2 regions of the Endozoicomonas sp. PH6C genome follow, and region 1 is predicted to be linked to the other one. Evidence: predicted binding sites of a transcription regulator. Region 1 holds the regulator's gene; the other holds the start of a gene.
What was found. The regulator sigma-54, encoded in region 1, starts transcription at its own class of promoters, with help from an activator protein. The targets are predictions, from matches to a motif close to TGGCACNNNNNTTGCTNT.
Positions count from the first base shown of each region.

Region 2: a site for sigma-54 is predicted at 9,236-9,253, ahead of glnK (P-II family nitrogen regulator). Genes of this name have one in related genera too.

Region 1 covers NZ_CP185342.1:5,231,583-5,242,220, forward strand. The annotation lists gene ACOMG9_RS19235 (calcium/sodium antiporter) at 148-1,098, shown strand; gene ACOMG9_RS19240 (KpsF/GutQ family sugar-phosphate isomerase) at 1,344-2,318, shown strand; gene ACOMG9_RS19245 (KdsC family phosphatase) at 2,315-2,851, shown strand; gene lptC (LPS export ABC transporter periplasmic protein LptC) at 3,170-3,742, shown strand; gene lptA (lipopolysaccharide transport periplasmic protein LptA) at 3,726-4,313, shown strand; gene lptB (LPS export ABC transporter ATP-binding protein) at 4,414-5,139, shown strand; gene ACOMG9_RS19265 (RNA polymerase factor sigma-54) at 5,397-6,851, shown strand; gene hpf (ribosome hibernation-promoting factor, HPF/YfiA family) at 7,022-7,333, shown strand; gene ACOMG9_RS19275 (PTS sugar transporter subunit IIA) at 7,348-7,800, shown strand; gene rapZ (RNase adapter RapZ) at 8,066-8,923, shown strand; gene ACOMG9_RS19285 (HPr family phosphocarrier protein) at 8,923-9,192, shown strand; gene mgtE (magnesium transporter) at 9,381-10,638, shown strand, end outside.
Region 2 covers NZ_CP185342.1:591,604-602,241, reverse strand. The annotation lists gene ACOMG9_RS02435 (WD40 repeat domain-containing protein) at 1-2,195, opposite strand, end outside; gene ACOMG9_RS02430 (WD40 repeat domain-containing protein) at 2,712-5,327, opposite strand; partial or broken gene ACOMG9_RS02425 (IS30 family transposase) at 5,866-6,714, shown strand; gene ACOMG9_RS02420 (ammonium transporter) at 7,293-8,543, opposite strand; gene glnK (P-II family nitrogen regulator) at 8,776-9,114, opposite strand; gene ACOMG9_RS02410 (hypothetical protein) at 9,478-10,095, opposite strand; gene ACOMG9_RS02405 (hypothetical protein) at 10,198-10,362, opposite strand.

The DNA of each region.
Region 1 (10,638 bases):
AACCGATCCGTTCCGAGAATGACTGCTCCCTTTCTGATAATGGTTTTTTCACACAATAATGACTGAATAAAATCATCTTGCCGCTTCCAAGGTAAAAAAAAAAGTATCTCAGCCAATCATCCTGAATTAGAGAAGAGAATTTATCCTATGCTCATTGCCCTTGCTGCCATCCTGGTGGGTTTCATTATCCTGACCTGGAGTGCAGACCGTTTTGTTGCCGGTGCCGCTGCTACGGCCAGCAATCTGAACGTCTCAAGAATGTTAATCGGCCTGACAGTGGTCTCCATAGGCACCTCTGCACCTGAAATTCTGGTCTCTCTATCGGCTGCACTGCAAGGATTCCCGGGACTGGCCGTGGGCAATGCCATGGGTTCAAACATCGCCAACATCGGCCTGGTTCTGGGTGTTACTGCCCTGATAGCCCCCCTGCCTGTTAAAGCGGCTCTGACCAAGAGAGAAATTCCCCTTCTGTTGGTGATAACTATTATTTCCGGTCTCTGCATTGCCAATGGTTATCTGGGTCGAATAGATGGTTTGATTCTGCTGGCAGGCCTCGTCATTACCCTTTACCTGATGATTCGCTGGCAGAAACAACACCCGGATGAGGCAGTGGTGGAAGATGAAGACATTCCAGAGCTGTCCTCAGCAAAAGCCTGGTTTATGCTGGGTTCTGGTCTTTTACTGTTGCTGGGCAGCTCACAGCTACTGGTATGGGGGGCCACCGAGATTGCTAAGGCCATGGGCATCAGCGACCTTGTGATCGGGTTGACGATTGTTGCCATTGGCACCAGTCTGCCAGAGCTGGCCGCATCCATCACCAGCGCTCTGAAAGGCCATCATGATATTGCCCTGGGTAATGTGATCGGCTCAAACACGTTTAACCTTCTGGCGGTTCTCTCCATGCCCGGACTGGTAGCTCCCGGAGCACTGGATCAGGCAGTTATCCTGCGGGATTATCCTGTTATGCTGGGCATGACAATATTGTTGGCCCTGGTCTGCGTGATTGGCCGGAAACCTCGACATTTGGGCAGAATGACAGGCATTGCGCTGCTCTCAATATACTTTCTCTATGGTGCCTGGTTATTCATTCAGCACTGACTTTTTCAGGCAGGGCTGACCGGTCAGCCCTGCCTCCCGGGCTTCTCCATTTTAGCCCGTGTTAAGACTATCCTGCACGGCAACTGCTCCTGCATCCATGCGGTCGTGCGGTTGCGATAAGGTCTATAGTATCGGAATCAGGAGGAACTGATCATAGTGCACAGGTTTTAATGCAGAAATCCCGAACTGTTACTGTGGCGAAAGGCACTATAGAATAGCCGTGTCACAACTAATCTGTACGTAATATGACTACTGACGAGCCGTTCATCTCAATTGGTCGCCGCACCGTTACCATGGAACTGGAAGCTGTTCAGAGCCTGATAGACAGGATCGACAGCAGTTTTGCCAGTGCCTGCCGTGTTATGCTTGAATGCCGTGGCCGGATTATTGTCGTTGGCATGGGCAAGTCGGGACATATTGCCCGCAAGCTTGCTGCAACCCTCGCCAGCACCGGCACCCCTGCTTACTTTGTACACCCCGGGGAAGCCAGCCATGGTGATATGGGAATGGTCACCCATGAAGACGTGGTTCTGGCTCTTTCCAATTCTGGCGAAACCAGCGAAGTCATTACTCTATTGCCCCTGCTGAAAAGACTGGGCACCCCCCTGATCAGCATGACCGGCAACCCGAATTCAACACTGGCGAAAGATGCTGAAGCCCATCTCAACACCGGGGTGGAAAAAGAAGCATGTCCTCTGGATCTCGCGCCTACCTCGAGCACGACCACAGCCCTGGTAATGGGCGACGCACTGGCCATTGCCCTGCTGGAAGCCCGCGGGTTTACTGCAGAAGACTTTGCTTTCTCTCACCCTGGTGGCTCTTTAGGTAAACGACTGCTTCTGAAAGTAAAAGACATCATGCACATTGGCAGACGGGTACCAGAAGTTCCCCTGGGCACACCAATGAGCGAAGCCCTGCTGGAAGTTACTCGCAAAGGCCTGGGCATGACCGCCATTGTCGATAACAAACGCCATGTCATTGGCATTTTCACCGATGGTGACCTGCGTCGGGCTCTGGACAAGGGCGTCGACCCCAAATCCACACTGATTGATGAAGTGATGACCAGCCACTGCAAAACCATCCACCCCGAGATTCTTGCGGCTGAAGCCCTGAAGATTATGGATGACCGGAAAATCAATGCTCTGATCTGTGTTGATGATGACAATGAACTGATCGGTGCCATTAATATGCACGACCTACTGAAGGCGGGCGTTGTATGATCAGTTCTTCACTACAATCTGCCGCCGCCAGGGTTCGTTTGGCTGTTTTTGATGTCGATGGTGTTCTCACTGACGGCAAACTGTTGTTTGGTGAGCATGGTGAATCAATGAAAATATTCAATACTCTCGACGGTCATGGCCTGAAAATGCTCAAGCAGTCGGGTGTAAAAACAGCCATCATCACCGGCCGTCGATCCGTATTTGTTGAAAAACGAGCCTCCGACCTGGGCGTAGATTTTCTCTATCAGGGCCGCGAAGACAAGTTTGTCGCTCTGAAAGAATTGCTTCAGGAAGAAGGGCAAGGTCTTAGCCTGGATGAAGTGGCCTACATCGGAGACGATCTGCCAGATCTTCCAGCCATTCGACAGGTTGGTTTTGGCTGCAGCGTTCCTAACGGGCACTACTACGTTCGTGAACACTCACCTGCTATCACTACTAATCGTGGCGGCGAAGGTGCAGCCAGAGAATTTTGTGATTTCATTCTTAAAGCCAAAGGCAAGCTGGATGACATGCTGGCCAGTTACCTGAAATAGAGAGTTAAAATACCCAAAATATCGCTGTGATAGTTTTCCACCATTACAGCGATACCTTTCCATTCAAGCGTTTCTTTGACGACAAGAAAGCACTACCGTTCAACTCTTCTTACGTAAGGCCGACAGCGAGTGTCTAGTATTTGAAAACATTCGTCTGCAGCCCCTGATGATCAAATAAAATCATGGTAAACTGAATTCATTTGCTGCGAAAATGCTGCCGACTGCACAAACCGGGCATCATTTTCCTGAATGGCCTTCTTTTGTCGGTATCTGCCTTTGCAGACTCTGACCAGATTGTGACCCGGAGCCAATGATCTGATGCCCAATCGGAACCTGATAATGATTGCTTTTCTGATGCTGATAATGGTCGGCGTTGGCTATTGGGCTTATGACAGCAAACTCCATGTTGGGGTTCAGAAAAAACAGCCTCTGGTTCGTGAGAACGCTGACTACTATTTCATTGACACCAGGGTCACCCAGTACAACAAAGAGGGCGAACTGGATTACATACTGGTCTCAGACAGTATCACCCATTACCCGCACAATGACACAACGTTGCTGCAAACCCCTCATCTGGAGAATTTCAATACCCCCGGAAAACCCATGGTGGCCGACGCCCTCTATGGCAAACTGTTGCCCGGCAGCGAGGATATAGAGCTCTGGGATGATGTGGTGATGACCCAGACGAACCTCGGCAATGGTAGTAAGGTTCGAATAGACACTGATTTCATGACCATATACTCTGAAAAGGATCTGGCAGTCACTGATCGACCGGTACTGATCACCAACGACACTGGACGTACGCGCGCCATTGGTATGGAGGCTTTCTTCAAGGAGAGTCTGGTTAAACTCAAGTCTAGGGTAAGAGGATTTCATGAGCCAAAGCCATGAACAGGCCAAGCGCCTTGATCCAAATGAGCGGCCAGACAGAAAGAGTCGTCGCAGCGGGGTCGAATATTACCTGATGCTGGGGGCCGCGGTTCTGCTTCCAGTCATGGCACAAGCATTGCCATCTGACCGGCAGAAGCCTATTGAGATCGAGTCCAACACCGCCGATATCGATAACAAGAAAGGTGTATCCATCTATAAAGGCAATGTTGTGATGATTCAGGGCACCACCCGAATTACCGGAGACAAGGTGACCATCTATTCCGTCCAGCAGGAAGTTAAAAAAATTGTGGCAGAAGGCGACAAGGAAAGAGCTTACTACGAAGAACAGCAACCTGATGATCAAGGCATTCTGAAAGCCTGGGGTCATACTATCGATTATCAGGTGGCTGGCGATAAGATCCAACTGATCAAACAGGCGCAGTTGACCCAGAAGGGTGATACCTTCACAGGTGAACGTATTGATTATGACCTGACCAAACAGACCGTGAATGCCAAGGGCAGCGAGAACAAAAGCAACCCGGATGGTCGGGTCAAAATGATTTACCAACCCAAACCTGAGAGCAAGCAGTAGTACTAATATCCCATTACACTCACTGCTCAACGACTGAACAGGCTTGAAAGGGCTGCCAGAAAAACGACAGCTAACTTTTAAACAGGAAGACAAACTCCGGATGGCAACGCTTAAGGCAGAACATCTCAGTAAAAGCTACAAAGGCAGACAGGTCGTCAAAGATGTATCTCTGGCTGTCGACAGTGGTCAAATTGTCGGACTTCTTGGCCCCAACGGGGCAGGTAAAACTACCTGCTTCTACATGATTGTAGGTCTCGTAAAAGCAGACGGTGGACAGGTTGACCTTAGTGGCCAGAGTTTAACTCACGAACCTATGCATGGCCGGGCCAGAGCTGGCGTAGGTTATCTGCCACAGGAAGTTTCTATTTTCAGGAAATTGACGGTCACCGATAACCTGCTCTCGATATTGGAAACCCGTTCCGACCTTTCCCGGAAAGATCGCATCGCAAAAATGGAGTCATTGCTGGAAGAGTTTAATATCAATCATATCAGGGACAATCCGGGTATGAGCCTTTCCGGTGGTGAAAAGCGCAGGGTAGAAATTGCCCGAGCTCTTTGCACTGACCCAAAATTTATTCTGCTCGATGAACCCTTTGCCGGTGTTGACCCCATTTCTGTTGGTGACATCAAGGCCATTATCACGCACCTGAAAGCCCGGGACATCGGAGTCCTGATTACCGACCACAATGTCCGGGAGACACTGGATATCTGCGAGAAGGCCTACATTGTCAGCGAAGGCACTATTATTGCCGAGGGTGATAGTCAGACTGTCCTGGCTAATCAAAAGGTTCGTGACGTTTATCTCGGGCATCAGTTCAGTCTCTGATCATCTCTTGACTGGTCTCGCGAAAGAAGCGGGCAAAGATGTTGAGCTGATTTATTTTCATACTCTTGTTCTGAATGTTGCATGGCTGACTTGATGAATCACTTTCCCGAAGCTTCAGATGTGATTATAATCCCAGTGACATGGAGAGTAGCCCAATCAAAATAATGAGCAGACACTGAGATATAACTGTCAGGCGCTGATGGCATCAAATCTGGCACCCTCAGTGCAGACACCGAAGTAAAGGTATACAGTTGCCTATGAAGCCATCCTTACAGCTAAAAATGGGCCAGCAGCTGACCATGACACCTCAGCTGCAGCAGGCCATAAGGCTTCTGCAACTTTCCACTCTGGACCTTCAGCAGGAAATCCAGGAAGTTCTTGAATCCAATCCGATGCTGGAGTCTGAAGAGTCCGTTGAGGAACCACCTGCATCTGGTGATGAAGGGGAACAGCCTGTTGACTTCAATGAAAAAGCAGAACAGCCCCCGGAACCAGAAGAACCCCAGTGGGCTGACAGCATACCCAATGACCTGCCCGTTGACTCCGGATGGGATGATGTCTATTCCAGCCTGCCCGCTGCAACCGATGAAGAACATGATCCTTTTGCCCGCTCCCGGGCCAATGAGTCCCTCCAGGACTATCTGGAATGGCAGTTAAACCTGACTCCCATGACTGACAGAGACAGGCTGATGGGCCTGGCTGTGATCGAAGCCATCAATAATGACGGGTACCTCACTCACTCCCTGGAAGAAATTTATCTCTCGCTACAGGAACAGGTAGAGGAACTGGCGTTTGAAGAACTTCAGGTCATGCAACGACGGATTCTTCACTTTGATCCGGTGGGTTGTGCCAGCGCCAACCTGAAAGAATGTCTCGAAGTTCAACTCAATCAACTGCCACAAGAAACCCACTTCCTGAAAGAAGCACGTCTGCTGATCCAGAATCATCTACAGGCTCTGGGTAGTCGTGACTATGCCCAAATCATGCGGCGTACCCGTCTCAAAGAACATCAACTGAGGGAAGCCCTTAACCTTGTTCAAAGCCTCAACCCGAGGCCCGGATCAGAAATCGGCCAGGCGGACACGGAATACGTCACCCCCGATATTTCGGTCACCAAAGTCAGGGACCGCTGGGCGGTTGAACTGAACTCAGAATCCCTGCCCAGACTTCGCATCAACAACAATTACGCCTCAATGGTGCAACGTGCCAACAACAGTCGTGACAATGTCTTTATGAAGAACCAGCTGCAGGAAGCCCGCTGGTTTCTGAAAAACCTGCAAAGTCGTAACGAAACCTTACTGAAAGTAGCCGGCAAGATTGTTGAATTTCAGAAAGATTTTCTGGAGCAGGGTGAGCAGGCCATGAAGCCCCTGGTGTTGGCAGACATTGCTCAGGCAGTGGATATGCACGAGTCCACTATTTCCAGGGTCACTACACAGAAATACATGCACACTCCAAGAGGCGTGTTTGAGCTGAAATACTTTTTCTCCAGCCATGTCAGCACAGCCACTGGTGGAGAGTGCTCATCAACAGCCATCAGAGCCTTGATTAAAAAACTGGTATCCGATGAAAACCCTAAAAAACCACTGAGTGATAACAAAATCGCCGGCTTGCTGGGGGACCAGGGGATCAAAGTGGCCAGGAGAACCATCGCCAAATATCGTGAATCAATGAATATACCGCCATCGAATGAACGCAAGCAGCTTATCTGAGCCTTCAGCGATTGAGGTAACAAGCCCTTATACCACAAATCGCCCCATAGATTTTTTGTCTCAGAACAGCGCTAACTGTCATTGACAGTGATAGACTTTCAATCAGGGTTGCCCGTACAATCCCGGGGGCAGTCCAATGTCGAGAATCGGGATCAGCAGGAGAGCGTTACATGCAAGTCAACATCAGTGGACATCATGTAGAGGTGACTGAGGCTCTGAAAGATTATGTCACCAAGAAACTCGACCGCCTTGCCGCCCACTTTGATCAGATTACAAACGTTCAGGTCACTCTGAGTGTTGAGAAACTGAAGCACAAAGTGGAAGCGACTCTACATGTTCGTAGGGCGGATATTAATGCAACCGCTGAGGCTGAAGATATGTACGCTGCCATTGATGACATGTCGGACAAACTGGATCGACAACTGGTAAAACACAAAGAGAAAACGCTTGACCGGCTACAGGGTGCCAACGGCCGCCTGTAAGCATCGATCGTTGTATGATTATTGAAAACATTCTAACCCCCGGGCGCACCCTCTGCGATGTGCAGGGGGCCAGCAAAAAGAAAATCCTGGAAATTGTTGCGGAAATCATCAGTGAGCATGTTCCCGCTATCAAAACCAAGGATCTGTTTAACAAGCTGATTAACAGAGAGCGACTCGGTACCACCGGTTTGGGCAAAGGCATAGCCCTGCCTCACTGTCGCTCCAGTGCTTGTCAGCATCCTACCGGACTTCTGATCAAACTGTCTGAACCCATAGATTTTGACTCTGTGGACAAGCAGCCGGTCGATCTGGTGTTCGCACTTATTGTTCCGGAAGAAAATACTCAGGAACATCTCAATATATTGCAGGCTGTCGCTGAGCGCTTTCAATCAGAAGTATTGTTAAGTCAGATGCGAGCGGCAGAAAATTCCGAGGCACTTTACAGCATCATCTGTTCCCCCGTTTAACGACTGTAGATAAAAAATATTTTGCTTGCTGATCTGATAACAGAAGCAGGCAAAATGTTTCTTGCTCAGAAATCCTTTCTTCTTCACTTTTGTCACTACAAAGCCTATTTATCCTTCAAAACTGCATGGAATAGAAATATCCGGACTATGCTAGAAATAAAAGAAAGCGACTGGTTCTAATCTCATTAGGTTTTGATAGACTTGCCTCACTCGGAACCAGGTGAGAGACCTGTTTACACAGTCAAACAATCGGGAAGGACACACCATGAAGCTGGTCATCATCAGTGGACGTTCAGGCTCCGGCAAAAGCTCCGCCCTTCACGCCCTTGAAGATGAGGGTTTTTACTGTGTAGACAACCTTCCTGCCAGCATGCTGAATGATCTGCCAACCAATCTTAAAAGCAACCTGGTCGAACCGCACCGTATGGCTGTCAGCCTCGATGTTCGTAATGTGCCCGGCTCTCTGGAACGCTTCCCGACATTGTTGGAAAAGTTGAAAAAACAGGGGGTTGAGTGTCAAGTAATCTTTCTCGACGCAGACAGCAACACCCTGATGAAGCGCTATAGTTCGACACGCCGTCGCCATCCTCTGAGCAATGACAAGGTTTCCCTGACAGAAGCCATTAATCTGGAAAAGAAACTGCTGGCCCCACTGGCTGAAGAAGCTGATATTAGGCTGGACACTTCGCCACTGTCTGTCCATGAAATCAGAGAACAGATAAGACAACGACTCTGCGGCTCCACCAGCAAAAGTATGACCCTGATGATTCAGTCCTTTGGCTTCAAGCACGGTATGCCAGTTGATGCCGACTACGTCTTTGATGTTCGCTGTCTGCCTAATCCTTTCTGGGTTGAAGCCTTAAGATCCTTCACTGGCCAGGATCAGCCAGTTAAAGATTTTCTGGCATCAGAACCCATGGTGAATGAGATGTTTGAAGATCTCAGCACATTCGTGGAAAAATGGTTACCAAGGTTCGAATCCGGACAGCGCAGTTATATGACGATTGCGATCGGATGTACCGGGGGGCAGCACCGTTCCGTATTTATTAGTGAAAAACTGGGCGAGTGGCTCAAAGAACGTTTTGACTGTGTTCAGGTCAGACATCGGGAGCTTTCCAAATAATGATCCAGAAGCAGATCACCATTATTAATAAACTTGGTTTACATGCTCGGGCAGCATCCAAATTTGTTTCTACAACGACGGCTTTTGCCAGCCAGGTGAAGGTGAGCTTTAACGGCCGTGAAGTGGATGGGAAAAGTATCATGGCCGTCATGATGCTGGCTGCTGGAAAAGGCTCTGTCCTTGATTTGACATTTGAAGGCCATGATGAAGAAGAGGCCTGTTCGGCTCTGTGCAATCTGATCAATGATTTTTTTGAAGAGGGTGAGTAGTCACCCTTTTCATCATTAAATCCCTGTTTATACTGGTCTCTCGAAAAGCTTTGCCAGAGATTGAAAGCCCGGCAAAGCTAACAAAGAATAACATGTGAAATGACTGAGTCTGACTATCAGACTTGATGGTTAAAAGAACAGAAGTTCGATACTCAGACACTTCTACCAAAAAAACCGGATACGCATCTATGGTACAACAGCTGCAACTGAGTATCGGAGACAAGGCATTTCAGGAGCTCAACGAAGCCCTTGAGCACGGCGTTTCTCCTGAACTCAGGCGTATGCTGAATGGTCTTCCGGCTCCGGATGCGGCACACCTGCTTGAATCTTCCCCTCCCAAACTTCGCAGCCTTCTCTGGCGCCTGATCGATCGAGAGATGGAAGGCGACGTATTGCAGGAGCTGAGCGACGAAGTCCGGCAGTTTTTCCTGGACAGGATGAATGTGGCAGAACTCAAAGTCATTACCGAAGGTCAGGACGTTGATGACATAGCTGACTTGCTACAGCAGCTACCCGACGCCATCACCCGAAAAGTGCTGGATTCTATGGACAGCCAGGACCGGCAACGGGTAGAAGCCGTTCTCTCTTATCCGGAAGACACAGCCGGTGGACTGATGAATACTGATGTCATCACCATCCGACCCAGCAGTACGCTTGATGTTGTGCTTCGTTACCTCAGGCGTCACAAGGATATTCCGGAGATGACAGACAGTCTGTTTGTCGTCAACCGCAGAGACGAATACATTGGGGCATTGCCTTTATCCGTTCTCCTGACCACATCCCCTTCAGCCACAGTTTTTGAAGTAATGCAGACCGATCTGAAACCTATCGCTGCCGATATGGAAGACAGCCAGGTTGCGCAATTGTTTGAACGGCAGGATCTGGTATCAGCACCAGTAGTTTCGGAGCATGGTCAGCTTCTAGGCCGCATTACGATTGACGACGTGGTAGATGTTATCCGGGAAGAAGCCGAACACTCCATGATGAGCATGGCAGGCCTGGATGACGATGAAGACACCTTTGCTCCCGCACTGAAGACAGCCCGTCGGCGTGCAGTCTGGCTGGGTATCAACCTGATAACAGCCTTTATTGCCGCTTCTGTCATAGGTATGTTTCAGGCTACCATAGACAAGGTCGTTGCCCTGGCTGTCCTGATGCCCATTGTTGCAGGAATGGGCGGCAATGCTGGCGGACAGGCTCTGACCCTGGTGATTCGAGGCATGGCACTGGGCCAGATCAGTCGGACCAACCTTCGATGGCTGCTCAGTCGTGAATTAATGGCAGGGTTTCTCAATGGCATACTCTGGGCTGCTCTGGTTTCCCTGATTGCCTACTTATGGTTTCATGACCCGGTCATTTCTCTGGTGATCGCCTGTGCTATGATCATCAATCTCAGCACTGCCGTTATTGTCGGTGCCAGCCTGCCCGTTGTTCTCAAATCCATGA
Region 2 (10,638 bases), 2.5 Mb from region 1:
ATAATAGCGTGCAAATAATGGTCTGAAGTCACCAGTCTGACGATTAAAAACGAACCAGGTTTTCCTGAAGGAAAACGAATCACATCGTCTATAATATGAGCACTGTCCATCACTCCAGTGTCAGTCGCCACCCGGCGAATGGAGAGTTTCTCTTTCTCAGGGCTGAATACAGCAACGTAAACATGGTCCTTTTGAATCAGAATGTCCTGCCGAATGTTGTCACTTTCAATGTTTGTGTCAATTACTATCTCTTTGCCATTGTATCCAAAAGAGAAAGCGGGATTGAGTTGTTTTTTTTCGAACTGTCTTATAAATACAGGATAGGGCGCATTTTTACCTCCACTGATGCCTGTTACATAAAGGTGCTTGCCATCTGGAGAAACCCTCAAAAAAAGTCCTCGTTCCTCATCGCTCTTAAAACATTTTTTAGGAAACGTGAGTCCTTGTTGATGATAACTGCTCATCAACAGTTTGTTATTGATTTTTCCTGTTAAATACATGACACCCTGATGATGAGCGGTATCATTAATTTGAACCCCTTCAGGAAATACCTTGTCGTGTACGCTGAATCGTGCCCGGTATCCCTGGCCAGCAATTAACGGAAACTCCAACAGAACCGTTTTTCCAGACGTTGGCGTTGCAATAATGTCAAGGTGAGAACCTGTAGTTTCGTGAATAACCTGTCCAGCCAGAGACTGATAGGAAGCCAACCTTCTGAAGCTGCTGGCAGAGGTTGTGTAAGTCACAATACCACACAGACCAAATTGTTTATCCAGTTCAGAGCCTTTATAACGTGCCAGAATAATCCTTTTGGGATCCGACTCAGGCTGAATAACAACGTATATCTGCTGATTTGCAGCATCATACGCTTGAAACTGGGGTATTCCTTCTGGCGGTGGACAGCCAGCCGAAAGGCTGTGTGCATTTCTATTGTGAGGCAGAGTTGTATTCGACGATAAAGTTTTGTTCAGCGGTGAATTTGCTGACGGAGATTCCGAAATGATCGTAGAAGTCGTGGTCAGTTTTCTGGTTGACAGACGTGTAGAGGGTGGTGATGTTTTCGCTGATGCTCTTATACCGACCTGATAAATCCTGACCTTTTGGTCTTCCCCACCGACTGCCAGCAGGGTACCGTCGTGGTTGTAGGCAACGCTCCGTATATCGCTTTTCGCATCGGAGATGGTGTGCAGTAAGCGAGCTGGTTTCGACACGTCATATATCCTAACCTTTCGATCACCTGACCCAACTGCGAGTCGGGTGCCGTCGTGATTGAAGTCGATGCTCATGATCCAGTCTCTCGCAACGGACAGAACTTGCGGCGGAATGTTCAGGTTATTCGGGTTATAAATCCTGACCTTATTCCAGATCTTTCTATCACTTCCCCCAGTTGCCAGCTGAGTGCCGTCGTAGTTGTATTTAACGCTCCGTACCTGACCATTTGACTCGTGCAGAGTATGGGGGAGAATGGACAGATTCCTCGGATAATAAACCCTGACCTTTTGATCTTTCCCTCCCACTGCCAGCTGGGTGCCATCGTGGTTGTAGTCAACACTCATTACCCAATCATTTGCATATGGCAGTATTTTCGGAATGGACAGGTCATTCGGGTCATAAATCCTGACCTTGTGATCTTGCCCACCCACTGCCAGCTCGGTGCCGTCGTGGTTGTATTTAACGCTGCGTACCGCTTTTGTCGCATCGGACAGGGTAGCAAGGGGGGAGGACGGGGACACTGGGTCATAAATCCTGACCTTTTTATCATTCCCCCCGGCTGCCAGCCGGGTGCCGTCGTGGTTGAAGGCAACAGTCCTGACCCAGTCTTTAAAATCGTGCAGGGTATGCAGCAGTCTGGGCCTCGCCGGGTCACTCATATCAAAGATTTGTACGGGGCCTGAAGAAGGGCATTTGGGATCAGCACTGCCGGAACCCATTCCCACAGCCATGAGCATACTGTTCTTATTCCATGAGACACTCATAACCCTGTGGGGCCCACAATAACTTGGTGGGACAACGCCTCCTGTGGGTGTTGGAGCGGTCGTTACCGGCAACATGTTCGGATCTATATTAATCTCGTGGATCAGTAAAGGTTGCATTGTTGGCCGGGCAATAACGGCCGTTTGAGCAACTGCCTGCATACAGCTTGTTGCCAATAAGATAACCAAACCCGCAATAGAACAGCTCTTTGCAATGCCCATAACCACTCTCCAGAATTCCAGCTTGGTGATCTGAGGCAATGAAAATGGACACAAAATTCACTGCCGCCCGGTTAAAAAACAGGGAAAGATGTGAGGTGCCTGACGCTGTCGGTCAGCGGTAAAATAACAGTTGTCGAGACAGCTATTTCAGAAAACAGGAACAATAGACGTGAGTCTCAGTGGGTGTTGGCGCTTTAATCAGCTCTTCAACATCTTCTGCTAAACGCTGTATCTTACGACGACTTTCAGGTAGGTAGCTATCAATCCATTCATTTCCAGATGTTAATGTTGCTGTACTGTGATTACTGGATCCTCGTAAGCACATCCTTCAAAAAAAATCACCATTATCGGTATGGATAAATATATACGATTTCATGCGGAAGCGTTGCTGACCCTATTTGCTGATAATGGGCTTTGATACGCTGTACAGGAATGTCAGGTGTCTTCTCGTTAATCCCAGAGGATCATCAGCGGGTTGATCTGGTTGCCAGACTGTTTGGTGGTTATTAATGATCATCACTCTTGGAGCGCATTTGTGGCATCACTTACTGGAACGGGTGGTTTCCTCCTGAACTTCTTATGGACTAAGACTGAAACCGCGACAACCAGGACCACAACAACCACTGTAATAAGCCCAATACCCCACTCTGGGAATTCTCCGGGGGGTGGAGGCGACAGGTTCTCAAGATGCAGAGAAATCACCTGCATCCGGACATGCCGGGTACCCTTCTCAATATCGGCGTATGCAGCTGCCAGATAGGCGTTATTGCGGACAAAAACCGGGCGCATTGACCTTGTTGCCGGGATCTTGAATGCGGTGTCAAAATGATGGACATTGACCTGATTTTCATAAGTAATGACAGACAGTTGTCCATTACTGTTGTAAATAATGGCGTGCAAACAATTTTTCGCAGCCACCAGTCTAACGGTTAAAAACGTACCAGATGTGCCTGAAGAACAACGAATCGTATCGTCAATAATAAAAGCGCTATCCATTTGTCCATTGTCAGTGGCGAACCGACAAATGGAGAGTTTCTCTGATGCTGGGTTGAATGCGGCAACATAAACATGGTTCTTTTGAATCAGAATGTCCTGCAGACTGTTGTCACTTTCAATGTTTGTGTCAATTACTATCTCTTTGCCATTGTATCCAAAAGAGAAAGCGGGATTGAGTTGTTTTTTTTCGAACTGTCTTATAAATACAGAATAGGGCGCATTTTTACCGCCACTGATGCCTGTTACATAAAGGTGCTTGCCATCTGGGGAAACCCTCAAAAAAAGTCCTCGTTCTCCATCGCTCTTAAAACATTTTTTAGGAAACGTGAGTCGTTGTTGATGATAACTGCTCATCAACAGTTTGTTATTGATTTTTCCTGTTAAATACATGACACCCTGATGATGAGCAGTATCATTAATTTGAACCCCTTCAGGAAATACCTTGTCGTGTACGCTGAATCGTGCCCGGTATCCCTGGCCGACAATTAACGGAAACTCCAACAGAACCGTTTTTCCAGACGTTGGCGTTGCAATAAGGTCAAGGTGAGAGCCTGTAGTTTCGTGAATAACCTGTCCAGCCAGAGACTGATAGGAAGCCAACCTTCTGAAACTGCTGGCAGAGGTTGTGTAAGTCACAATGCCACACAGACCAAATTGTTCATCCAGTTCAGAGCCTTTATAACGTGCCAGATTAACCTTTTTGGTATGCGACTCAGGCTGAATGACAACGTATATCTGCTCATTTTTTGCATCATACGCTTGAAACAGGGGTATTCCTTCTGGCTGCGGGCAACTACCCGGCAGGCTTGGCGCTTTTGTATTGTGTGGCAGGGATGTATACGACGATGAATGTCTGATCAGCGTTGAATTTTCTGATGTAGCTCCCGAAATGGTTGTAGAAGCAGTGGCGAGTTTACTGGTTGAGAGACGTGTAGATGACGATGTTGTAGCTGACGCTCTTATACCGATCCGATAAATCCTGACCTTTTCATCTTCCCCCCCGACTGCCAGCAGGGTACCGTCGTGATTATACTCAACGCTCAGTACATCGTCTTTCGCATCAGAGATGGTGTACAGGGGGCGTGTTGGATTTATCGCCTTGGACGCAATGGGCGGGGGCAGTTTGGTGTGCAGGAGGCCAGATGTATTCGACATGTCATATATCCTAACCCTTCGATCACCCGACCCAACTGCGAGCTGGGTGCCGTCGTGATTGAAGTCGATGCTCATGATCCAGTCTCTCGCATCGGACAGAACTTGCGGCGCAAAGGTCAGGTCATTCGGGTTATAAATCCTGACCCTATTCCGTGCCTTATTATCACTTCCCCCAGTTGCCAGCTGAGTGCCGTCGTGATTGTATTTAACGCTCCGTACCTGACCGTTTGAATCCTGCGGAATGCGCGGGGAAATGGACAGATCCCTCGGATCATAAACCCTGACCTTTTTATCTCTCCCTCCCACTGCCAGCTGGGTGCCGTCGTGGTTGTAGTCAACACTCATTACCCAATCGCTTGCATCGGACAGAGTGTGCGGGGAAATGGACAGGTCATTCGGGACATAAATCCTGACCTTTTGATCTTGCCCACCCACTGCCAGCTGGGTGCTGTCGTGGTTGTATTTAACGCTGCGTACCGCTCCTGTCGCATCAGACAGGGTAGCAAGGGGGGTGGACGGGGACACTGGGTCATAAATCCTGACCTTTTTATCATCCCCACCGACTGCCAGCCGGGTGCCGTCGTGGTTGAAGGCAACGGACCTCACCCAGTCTTTAAAATCGTGCAGGGTATGCAGCAGTCCGGGCCTCGCCGGGTCACTCATATCAAAGATTTGTACGGGGCCTGAAATAGGGCATCCGGAACCACCGGAACCCATTCCCACAGCCATGAGCATACTGTTCACATTCCATGAAACACTCATAACCCTGTGGGGCCCACAATATCTTGGTGGGACAACGCCTCCTGTGGGTGTTGGAACGGTCGTTACCGGCAACATGTTCGGATCTATATTAATCTCGTGGATCAGAAGGGGTTGCATTGTTGGCCGGGCAGTAATGGCCGTTTGAGCAACTGCCTGCATACAGCTTGCTGCCAATAAGAGAACCAAACCCGCAATAGACAATCTCTTTGCAATACCCATTGCCATTCTCCAGAGTTCTGTCTACCGACACTTCACTTCGTGGTCGAGGAAGCCAGTAGGGTTTAAAAACCTTTAGAAACATCCTCTACAAAAACGAATGAGAGCAAAGTAAGAGCCGTAAAGTTGATTGCTGAAATAATGCTTGCGTTGCAAGCTACTTTCATTCTTTGAAAGTAGAAACGCAGCTTTGTACGCCTATGATGAATGGGGCAGCAGATGCGTCAGGCGGTGTTTGAATATATTGAAATTGATTATAGTCGGACGCGTCAACACAGTTTTAACGGGTATGTGAGCACTGAAAAATATGAATAGCCAGAAGCAGTTTAATCCGGCGTCACTTATATACTGTCTCAGATCAAGTGTTCTCCGGCACATAAAAAAAGACCTCGGTCGCACAACACCTGAAGTATTGTTGCCGAGGTCTTGTTTGTCAGAGTTGTGCTGGATTAATAGGATAAGTGCAATCGACTGAAATTTCAGATTTGAGTCAGCTGCTGGTACATTTCATAGCTCTCACACTCAGAAATGGAAGTCAGGAATGAGTACACAAACCAGACAATACAAGCAGCTGACTCTTGGTCAACGATACCAGATTCAAGTACTCCGTGGAAAAGGCCATTTGCAAAAAGAAATCGCAATAGCAGTTGGCATCAGTGAGGGCGCTCTGTCGCGGGAGCTCAGCCGTAATTCTTCTACTCACGGCTACTGTGCTGAGAGTGCTCATGCACTGGCTTGTAAAAGAAAAAAATCAGCCAGAAAGTTCAGCAAAACAGATGAACGATATATGCCCATCATCGAGAAAGGATTGCTCCTTGGCTGGTCACCTGAAAACATCAGCAAGCGGATGCACGTCTAACTGCCTGAGATTGCCCTGAGTCATACGACTATTTATATCCGTATCGCTGATGATAAAGCCCGTGGAGGCGTTCTTTACAAGAAGTTAGTTCGCTTCAGCAAAAGACGTTGACAGGATGGCAAACGCAAAGCTGGGCGCTCTCTTATCCCAAACCGGATCGATATCAAGGAACGTCCTGAGATCATTGGTTTGCGATCTCGCATAGGGGATTGGGAGGGCGATACTGTCTTTGGACAGAACGCCCACCTGGTTACCCTTGTTGATCGTAAGAGTCGTTTAACATTGATTGGAAAAGTTGACACCAAGCAAGCTGAAACCGTGGCAGATAAGATGATAGAACTTCTGAAGCGCGTCTCATCGGTTAATACAGTTACACTGGATAACGGGGGTGAGTTTGCTGCTCACGAGAAGGTCAGCAAGGCATTCAATGCGGATGTTTACTTTGCCAAACCTTATGCCAGTTATCAGCGAGGAACTAACGAAAACACGAATGGCATCATTCGGCGAACCTGGCCCAAGAAAATGGCACTAGCAGCCTGACCGAGAATAGCGCCCGTCTAGGCGACCCCGTAGCGAGGACGGCAGAAAATTGAGGATGAAAATTCGGTTTTGTGAGGAGAATAGCGAGCTATTTGACGAACAAAAGCAGATTTTCAGACCAATTTGCTGCCGCCGCACGACTGCATGGATGCAGGAGCTAGAGCAACGCAGGAGCAGTTGCCGCGTAGGGCAGTCTATTCTCGGTGAGGCTCCTACGGGATCTGACTGATGAAGATGTCAGAACGATGGAGTTATTGATTAATACCATGCCAAGAAAAGTTTTAGGTGACCGAACGCCTCTTGAAGTCTACACCGGGCAGTCGATTGCACTTATTGCTTGAATCCAGCGTTAACCTTGGATTTCCCTGGTTTTCTACGGTACATAAAAGAGACCTCGGTCACACAACACCTGAAGCATTGTTGCCGAGGTCTTTTTTGTCAAAGTAGCTGTTTTATGTCATTACTACTTTTTTTGTCAGGACATGGTTGCACCCACCACTGTCGCCACTACCACGATGCTTGTAGCGACAGACACACGGCGACAGCTTTTTTTAATCACCTACATCTTATCACTGTTTACCCATGAACTCGGGATAAGCTTCCATACCACATTCGGTCAGGTCAGCACCTTCATACTCTTCTTCTTCAGTAATACGCAGACCAAGTATCTGCTTGATAGCAGCCCAGACGATCAGGGAAGAGAGGAATACCCAGGCGAAGATTGAACCGATACCCAACAGCTGGGCGCCGAAAGTTGCACCGTCGTTGGTCAGAGGTACAGCCAGCAGACCCCAGATACCTACAACACCATGTACAGAAATTGCACCCACTGGATCGTCGATGCGCAGCTTGTCCAGAGCCAGAATGGCAAAGACAACCAGAGCGCCACCAACACCACCGATCAGAGTGGCAGATACTGCGCTTGGTGTCAGCGGCTCAGCGGTGATGGATACCAGACCGGCCAGAGCACCGTTCAGAGCCATGGTCAGGTCAGCCTTACCGAACAGGACACGGGCTACGATCAGAGCAGCAATGACACCACCAGCAGCGCCAGCATTAGTGTTGACAAAGATCTGGGCGACAGCGTTCGCATTTTCAACATCAGACAGTTTCAGCTGAGAACCGCCATTGAAGCCGAACCATCCCAGCCACAGAATAAAGGTGCCCAGGGTAGCGAGTGGCAGGTTGGCACCAGGGATCGCATTAACAGCGCCGTCTTTAGCGTATTTGCCTTTGCGTGCACCCAGAAGCAGCACACCTGCCAGAGCGGCAGCAGCACCGGCCATGTGCACAACACCGGAACCTGCGAAGTCCTGGAAGTTGGCTTCGTTCAGGAATCCACCACCCCATTTCCAGAAGCCCTGTACGGGATAGATGAAGCCTGTCATGAAGACCGCAAACAGCAGGAAAGACCAGAGTTTCATGCGCTCTGCAACCGCACCGGAAACGATCGACATTGCAGTCGCTACAAAGACCACCTGGAAGAAGAAGTCTGAACGTGCAGAGTAATATGGCGCATCATCACCACCGGCAGTTACCGCTGCAACCGTGTTTTCATTACCAATCAGAGAACCAAGGACCGGCAGGATACCGCCTTCATTGGCTCCGGGATACATAATGGCATAACCACAGAGCAGGTACATGGTACAGGCAATCGCAAACAGGGCGATATTTTTAGTCAGAATTTCAACCGTGTTTTTAGAACGGACCAGACCGGCTTCGAGCATGGCAAAACCTGCTGCCATCCACATTACCAGCGCACCGGACATCAGAAAGTAGAAAGTATCGAGTGCGTACGACACTTGAGCCAGATTTTCCACAGGGCTCCTCCCAAAAAAGTTCAGCAGATAAGTAGTCTTTTGCTACGGCATTTGTGCCCTGAAAACAGTCTCCTCAACCCGGAAACTGTTTCCACATTAGCTATTTTTATTTTCGCGAATGTCGTCAAGTGCTTTTAGTGTATCTTAAGCAAACGACAAAACTTGTTTATTGTTGTGCATGCACCCTGAGAACCATGAACTCCCTGACTATGGTCTCTCGCTGCTCTGAACATCAAATAGCGTCTTCGCCAGTTTCGTTAGTTCTGATCCGAATCGCCTGCTCCAGATTGGTAACGAAGATCTTCCCGTCACCAATCTTTCCTGTGTTGGCAGCTGAAGAAATGGCTTCGATCACCTGATCCAGCAAGTCATCTGCAATGCCGACCTCCAGCTTAACCTTGGGCAGAAAATCAACCACATATTCAGCTCCACGATAAAGCTCAGTATGTCCTTTCTGTCGACCGAACCCCTTAACTTCGGTGACAGTGATACCCTGAACACCAATCTCGGACAAAGCCTCTCGCACGTCGTCCAGTTTGAATGGCTTAATGATGGCTGATACCAACTTCATAAAAGCTCTCCTGAGTGAATCCTGTTGGCCAACAGGGAAAATCCGGACATTGTTATTGTGATCCGCGCTCCCAGCCCTAAGTATTCAGCTGATCTAATTTCCAACTGAGTTTGGTGGCTTATATGCAGGCAATGTGCCAAATTCTGAAATAACCTGTCGACAGGGCCTGCAGAGCGAACAAGGACCATTCCCGTTGGCTCATCAAAGTTTATGCACCAACAAAGCCCATCTATTATGCACTTTGCACTCATATCGTGCGCTTTTTTAGTGCAACCGATCATCAGCTGCCAGTGGCATCATGATCGCCAGCCTTAAATCACAGCACATTAACGACAACTGTAGCTAATGGTTGATAAAAAAGTCTCATCCATCGCAGGTTACCTCTACATTAATAGTCTGTCTGTGGGTGAAGAGCATGTGCGGTTCAGACTCAGCTACGCTGCGATTCCATCGCAGTTCTCCTTGATCGTTGTAGTATGTCCACTGATAGTAATAGATGGTATGACACTTGAGCCCGCTGTAGGTATAGCGATGGTATTTGATGGTGTTTTGGCCAAGGTAGGGCTGCTTTACGTACCAATCTGCCAGATAGCTATAGTCGGGATCGTATAGACGTATATAGGTTTCAACTCCCGTAAACAGCCCATCGCTGCACACAGATGTGTCCTTCCTGGTATGCGGTGTGATATAGACGTTGCGCTCATGATCCACAGTGCCATGCTTCGGATCACCGAGATCCAGGTGCAGCTCCAGATCGCTGTTGTTGTGAACGGAAATACCGAAGTATTCAGCAACGTCGGATTTGTAACAATTGTAGGCTGACGCCGTACCGGCTGCTAAAACAAGGGCCGTCGCTAAAACAGTCCTACGCACTGCTGATGGTCTACTTCCAGCAACTGAGTCTGGCGGATTATAGGCAGGCACTGCGCCAGACTCTGGAAATAACCAGTCAGCAAAACCCGCACAATGAAAAAAAAGCATTTTCGCTCACCTATTTAAACTTTATGCATCAACAACAAAGCTCAGTTATCATGTGTTGCACTCGAATCGTGAACTTATTTAGTGCAACGGTTCATCACCTGCCTATGACATAGAAGAAGCATTAAAATCATAACCCTTATCTTCAGCGGCCAGATCCCAAATACGATTGGCAAGCACGCCATAAGTCGAGCCCTGGTCCATTTTGAGTACAACAGCGGTAGGCCCTGGTCCCCACGTTTCTGTACCCAGCATTTGCTCAAGCTCCACTCATTATGCACCCGTCGTGCATCGGACAAGCTATAACCATTGTTGATTGCGTGCACCGAGAAATCCTCGGTTGGCGTGGTATAGGCGTCGTCTCAGTTATCTGCAGCGTTGATGCTGTTTGAGACGATAAGACTTGCGAACAGAGAGAACCAGCCAAGGGCAGATACAGGTTTGATTTGAATCGTTGGCATAAGAAATTTAGCACATAAAAGCAGGCACGGCGAAATAGCTGCTTGTGGTATCATCACTGCCGGTTTTAAATCATAGCAATTGCAG